Gemmatimonas sp.: one gene and its partner. The protein of the gene in region 1 binds, or shares a complex with, the protein of each later gene. Links are inferred from orthologs where the notes say so. Each region holds a gene or a part of one and is shown in the gene's direction. Other genes may lie near its edges. The genes, in order: trxA and RMP10_RS07135.

What was found.
Region 2: the proteins of trxA (region 1) and RMP10_RS07135 are in contact, whole or in part, in an NMR structure (PDB 2IPA), measured with the Bacillus subtilis proteins. The link is inferred for Gemmatimonas sp. from one-to-one orthologs.

The regions. Positions count from the first base shown.
Region 1 is NZ_JANPLK010000009.1:113,084-116,113, forward strand. Bases 187-2,900 are described here. They hold trxA (thioredoxin), read left to right. Parts: upstream 187-1,238; coding sequence 1,239-1,562; downstream 1,563-2,900. Other genes in these bases: RMP10_RS03230 (hypothetical protein), read left to right, coding at 205-684; mce (methylmalonyl-CoA epimerase), read right to left, coding at 723-1,133; rsmI (16S rRNA (cytidine(1402)-2'-O)-methyltransferase), read left to right, coding at 1,568-2,476; RMP10_RS03250 (DUF4159 domain-containing protein), read left to right, coding at 2,476-2,900. In the rest of the region: RMP10_RS03225 (pyridoxine 5'-phosphate synthase), read right to left, coding at 1-34; more of RMP10_RS03250, read left to right, coding at 2,901-3,030. UniProt on the Bacillus subtilis protein: Participates in various redox reactions through the reversible oxidation of its active center dithiol to a disulfide and catalyzes dithiol-disulfide exchange reactions.
Region 2 is NZ_JANPLK010000023.1:31,389-34,703, reverse strand. The notes cover bases 237-3,235. They hold RMP10_RS07135 (arsenate reductase ArsC), read left to right. Parts: upstream 237-1,482; coding sequence 1,483-1,989; downstream 1,990-3,235. Other genes in these bases: RMP10_RS07125 (DUF1501 domain-containing protein), read right to left, coding at 3,118-3,235; RMP10_RS23390 (Fic family protein), read left to right, coding at 2,674-3,012; RMP10_RS07130 (aquaporin), read left to right, coding at 1,986-2,705; arsN2 (arsenic resistance N-acetyltransferase ArsN2), read left to right, coding at 237-1,486. In the rest of the region: RMP10_RS07145 (metalloregulator ArsR/SmtB family transcription factor), read left to right, coding at 1-62; more of arsN2, read left to right, coding at 128-236; more of RMP10_RS07125, read right to left, coding at 3,236-3,315. UniProt on the Bacillus subtilis protein: Catalyzes the reduction of arsenate [As(V)] to arsenite [As(III)]. In vitro, can dephosphorylate para-nitrophenyl phosphate (pNPP).

The DNA.
Region 1 (3,030 bases):
TTACATAGAGGCGCTGGTAGCGAAGCGACGTCACTGGGGTATCCGGTAGAAGAACGTGTGGGGTACCTTTCTCCCCGACGAACGGACGGGACCGTGTTTGGTGCCTGTGAACGACAGGTCTGCACGCGGACGAACCGTCAAGCTGGTCAACACCGTGGGTAGGAGGCCTGCGTGCCGCGTAAGATGATGCAAAACCGTGTACTCATGTACTCTCTGCTGCTCGCCACGGCGAGCGGCCTGAGTGCGTGCACCCGAACGATCCAGAGCACCGAGACCTCGATTCCTGGCGCGGCCGCGCCGTCGGTGCGGGGCGATGCGCCGGATGCCATCGGTGCGGTCACGGGCAAGGCCGCGGTGGAGGGCTTCCTGAAGGCCGTGAAAGCGCAGGATCTCCAGACCATGAGCGCCATCTGGGGCACCACCAAGGGCGCCGCGCGCGACCAGATGAAGCGCGAGGACCTCGAAAAGCGCCTCATCATCATGCAGTGCACGCTCACGCACGATCGATGGGCGTTTATCGAAGATCGGCCCCGTCTGCAGACGGGCGGGCGACAGGAGTTCCAGCTTGAGTTCTTCCAGGGACCGCGGTCCGCCAAGACCTCGATTCTGACCGTGAGCGGGCCTGGTGGCCGCTGGTTCGTGGAGGACATCAACCTCCTCCCGCTGAAAGAGTTCTGCCGCTAAACAGTAGCGACCTGGACTGGTGACGCTGGACACCCAGACTAGTATTCGGACAGTTCGACGAGCACGCCGCCGGTAGCGCTTGGATGGAGAAACGCGATGCGCTTCCCCTCCGCGCCCAGGCGTGGTGTTTCATCGATAAGTCGGAGGCCGGCATCACGGCAGCGCTGCATCGTGCCGTCGAGGTCGTCCACCGCGAAACACACGTGGTGAATACCGGGGCCTCGTTTGGCGACGTACTTGCCGATCGGAGAGTCGTCGGACTTCGCTTCGAGGAGCTCTACCAACGATTCGCCGGCTGCCAGTCCCGCAATGGTGGCGCCGTCGGCATCGTCCAGTGGAACCTCGGGCAGGCCGAGGACATCGCGGTAGAAGGGAAGCAGCTCGTCGAGGGCACGCACAGCGATCCCGATGTGGGCGATGCGCGTGCCGCGGCGTACGGAGTCGGTCATGTTCGGCGGTGTTGATGCGGGCGTGAACGAATTCCGAATTCTAATCCTGCAGACGGGCGCGAGAGCAACCGGTAAAGGCCGGAAGCCGCGCCAACGGAGCACATGATGGCGAACGCAGTTGAAGTGAAGGATGACACTTTTGCGGCCGAGATCGAGCAGTACGAAGGGCTCGCGGTCGTGGATTTCTGGGCCACGTGGTGTGCGCCGTGCCGCATGATCGCGCCGATCGTGGAAGCGCTGGCCACCGAATACGCGGGCAAGGCGAAGGTGGCCAAGCTCGACGTCGACAACAACCAGCGGACCGCGGCGCGTTTCAACGTGCGGTCGATCCCCACGATCCTGTTTTTTAAGGACGGCAAGCTGGTGGATCAGGTCGTCGGCGCGGTTCCGCGCCCGGCGCTCGAAGCCAAGTTCAAGGAGCACGCCTGACCAAGGTGGGCGACGCGCCCGGTTCGGCCGAATCGGAGGTTCTTGCCTCCGATCTCGCCGACCGGGCGGCGACGCTCTGGCCGACCGCGGCCATGTCCGGGGCGTTACATATCGTCAGCACGCCGATCGGGAATTTGGGGGACATTTCCCTGCGTGCCCTCGCCGTGCTCAAGGAATGCGCGGTGATCTGCTGTGAGGATACCCGGCACGCGCGCACCCTGCTCAGTCGCTATGGCATCGGGACGCCCACGATTGCCGTGCACGAGCACAACGAAGCCAGCGTCATTCCGCGCCTGGTTGCGCGCCTGAAAGAGGGCGAAGCCATCGCCTTGATCAGCGACGCCGGGACGCCGTTGGTGTCCGATCCCGGTGCCCGACTGGCTGAAGCCGCAGCAATCGCTGGTGTACGGGTGGTGCCGATTCCGGGCGCGTCCGCCGTGCTGGCCGCTCTCGTGGCATCGGGCATGGTACCGCATCCCTTCACCATGCTGGGATTCCCGGCGCGGAAGGGGAAGGAGCGCGAGGAGCAGCTGGCCCTCGCCGCCCGCCTGCCGCACGCCGTAGTGCTGTACGAATCGCCCAACCGCTTGGTCGACACGTTGCGTGATCTGGCCGCCATTGCCGGCACCACCCGCCCGGTTGCGGTGGCCCGCGAGCTGACGAAGCATTTTGAAGAGGTCAAACGCGGAACGCTCGAGGAGGTGGCCGCGTATTACGAGGGCACGCCACCGCGCGGGGAAATCGTGATCGTTCTGGGTGGCGCGTCGGTCGTCGCCCCGAGTGAAGACGGCCTTCAGGCGGTGGCAGTGGCCCTGCGCGAGGAAGGGTTCCGTCCTCGTGACATCGTCCAGCGGCTCATGGACGAACATGGTGCCAGCCGTAATCTCGCCTACCGTCTCGCTCACGATACCTGATGCGGCTTCCGGCCGGTCGTTCCCTCCGCTTCGCTCTGCTCGCCGCTGTCGTCGGCGCATCGCTGGCGTTCACGCCATTCGCTGCGCTACGTGGCCCGGGTCGCTTGGCGATCGCCCGCGTACAGTACGAAGGCGGTGGTGACTGGTACGCGAATCCGTCCAGCTTGCCAAATCTCATTCGCGCGATCGCCGAGCGCACCGCGCTGCCGATCGAGCGCGCCGAGGCAAAGGTCACGTTCACCGATTCGTCGCTGTTCGACTTTCCGTTCCTGCACATCACGGGACACGGCGAGATAAAGCTCAGCGACATCGAAGTGAAGCGCCTGCGCGAGTATCTCACGCGCGGTGGTTTTCTGCACGTGGACGACAACTACGGACTCGACGACAGCTTCCGTCGCGAGATCAAGCGGGTGTTCCCCGACCGGCCGCTGGTCGATGTGCCCCATAGCCACCCGATCTACCATCTGGTGTACGACTTCGAGAATGGGCCGCCGAAAGTGCACGAGCACGATGGCAAGCCGGCGAAGGGGATGGGCATCTTCATCGGCAACCGA
Region 2 (3,315 bases), on another replicon or contig:
TGCGCCCGGTCGCATCGGGTAGCCGCCCGCGTCTGCCCGCCAACGCCCGCTGCTGCGGCTAGCGCTCGCTCATTTCTTGGTTGTCTCGCGTTCAACACATCAACATTTCTTGCTCGGAGACGATGCCGTGACCACCCCGATGCCCATCCCTACGATTGACTCCCCGCTCACCACGCTCGTGCGGGAGAAGTACGGCGACGCCGCGCGCCGTGTGCTGGCGACGGGCGAGGCCGCCAGCTGCTGCGGCCCGGTGAATTCCTGTTGCGGCGGCGACGCGTTCAACGGCAGCGTCGACCCCATCACGTCGAACCTGTACGTGAATGGCGAGACCGACAAACTGCCGTCCGCCGCGGTGCTCGCCTCGCTCGGCTGCGGCAACCCGACGGCCTTGGCGGAGCTCAACGCTGGCGACGTGGTGCTCGACCTCGGCTCTGGCGGCGGCATCGACGTGATACTTTCGGCGCGCCGCGTCGGACCGACGGGCAAGGCCTATGGCCTCGACATGACGGACGACATGCTGGCGCTCGCGCGGCAGAACGCGGCCGAGGCGAAGGTCGAGAACGTCGAATTTCTGAAAGGCCAGATCGAAGCGATCCCGCTCCCCGACAACTCGGTCGACGTGATCATCTCGAACTGCGTCATCAATCTCTCTGGCGACAAGCGGCGCGTACTCGCGGAAGCGTTCCGGGTGCTCAAGCCTGGTGGTCGCTTCGCGGTGAGTGATGTCGTCACGCGCGGCGCGATGCCCGACGACGTGCGGCGCAACATGGAGCTCTGGGTGGGCTGCGTGGCGGGCGCGCTCGAGGAATCGGAGTTCCACGCGCTGCTGACCGAGGCGGGCTTCACGCACACGGACATCGAACCCACGCGGATCTACAAGCCGGAAGACGCCGTCCAGTTCCTGACCGAGTCGGGCCTCGACACGGCGAACGTCGCCGCGATGGAAGGCAAGATCATGGCGGCGTTTGTGCGGGCCACCAAGCCGGCAGCTGCTCGGGCTTCAATGCGTGCAGCGACCGTCGAGGACACTCCAGCGATCCTGCAGCTGCTCACCGGTGCGAGCCTTCCCGTCGATGGTGTTACCGAGCTGCTTGCCTCCGACGCACGACAGTTCATCGTCGCGTCAGCGCCGGATTTCGATGCTACAGTCGTGGCAGTCGCCGGCCTCGAGGTCTGCGGCAACAACGCGCTCTTGCGGTCGGTTGCCGTACGCGCGGACTGGCAGCGGCATGGCCTCGGACACCAGCTCGTGCAGCGCGTGGTGTGTGAGGCAGAGGCACGCGGGATCCACGCGTTGTACCTGCTGACGATGACCGCCGAGCACTACTTCCCGCGCTTCGGCTTCGAGACGGTCACGCGCGACGCCGTGCCCGCGGAGATTGCGAACACCCTGGAGTTCAGGAGCGCCTGCCCCGCATCCGCGACCGCGATGGCGCGAAAGCTCGGCGCGACGGCCCGCCTCCTGCCTGCCTCCCTCGACTCATGACGATGACTGACATCAACAACTCGACGATGTCCCGCCCGTTGTCCGTGCTGGTGCTCTGCACGGGCAACTCCGCGCGGAGCCAGATCGCTGAGGCCCTGTTGCAGACGCGAGGGGCAGGACGGATTGCCGCGTCGAGTGCAGGCTCCCATCCCGCGGCGCGCGTCAATCCCTATGCGGTGGAAACGCTCCGTGCGCACGGCATTCGGTGGGAGGGCCGCACTCCGCAGCATATCGATGCAGTGGCGGGTGCGCACCACGACCTCGTGATCACGGTATGCGACAACGCCCGCGATGCGTGTCCGTTTCTGCCCGGCGCTGCGACGGTGCACTGGGGCCTGCCCGACCCGGCCGAGGAAACGACACCCGAAGCGGCGCGACTCGCGTTCGAGGAAACGTTCGGCGCGCTGGAGGGACGCGTGAATGCGCTGCTTGCCCTGCCCGTCGAGTCGTTCGACTCCGCCACACTCGCCGAGCAGGCGCGCCGTATCCACGAGTCGTCGTGAGCGACGCGGCAGGTCGCCCTGATGTTCGGTGTTACGTGGCGGAGACACTCGGCACGTTCGCGCTCGTAGCCATCGGCCCGGGCGCGGCGATGGTGGCCGCCTCGACCAGCGCGTTCGGTCATGCGGGCGTCGCGCTGGCCTTCGGTCTCGCGGTGACGGTCATCGTGGCCGCCAGCGGACACCTGGGCGGTGCGCACATCAATCCGGCGGTGACGCTGGGCTTCTGGTCGGTGCGCCGGTTTCCGTCGCGTGATGTCGTACCGTACATCCTGGCCCAATGTGTCGGCGCCATCGCGGCGTCGGCGCTGCTCGCCTGGCTACTGGGGCCCGTGGGCGACTTCGGGGCAACGGTGCCGTCAGTGACGCTGGCGCGCGCGTTCGTGATCGAGATGGGATTCACCGGCCTGCTGGGCTTCGTCATCATGGCGGTCGCCACGGACGACCGTGTGCCGGCCAGCATCGCCCCCGTCGTGCTCGGTGCGACGGTCTTTGCGGGCGCTCTGGTCACGGGTCCGCTCACTGGCGGAAGCTTCAACCCGGCCCGCACGCTGGGGCCGGCAATCGTCGGCGGCATCTGGACGGCCCACTGGCTGTATTGGGTGGCCCCGATCCTCGGCATGATCGCGGGCATGCAGCTTTACGACGCGGTGCGACGGTCGAACGTCCCGTCCATGACGCCTCGGGGTGTGCCGACCGGCGTGGAGGGGCCGCTCTGAGCGTTTTCGCTGGAGTGCAGCTGCCCAACGCCGACCGGAGCGTACAAGCGAGAAGCGGGGCCTCCCCGTAGACAGGGGGATTTCGCGCGCGGTCCTCACACATGTGGAGTTCGTCACCGTTTACCCGTTTCTCGACGGTAACGGTCGACTCGGGCGATTGCTCATGAACTACGCGCTGCTCGACGCCGACTTCCCGTGGGTGACCATCCGATCGGACGAAACCGCCCCTGCTTTCAGGCGCTCGGCGAACACGGCAAAGGTCAGTGCCTCCACATCGAATAGGCGCCGAGTGTTTCAACGACTCTGACCCCTTGAACCGCCCCTTGAACCGTTCAACGACTCCGACCCCTTGAACCGACCCCTTGAACCGTTCAACGACTCCGACCCCTTGAACCGTTGCCTGCTCGTCGCCTCAGGCGATGATGTCGTGGATCACCTTGCCGGCCACGTCGGTCAGCCGGAAGTCGCGACCGCTGTAGTTGTAGGTCAGCTTCTCGTGGTTGATGCCAAGCAGGTGCAGAATGGTCGCGTGCAGGTCGTGGATGTGCACGGGGTTCTCGACGACCTTGAAGCCGAAGTCGTCGGTGCGGCCGTAGGTCATGCCGCCCTT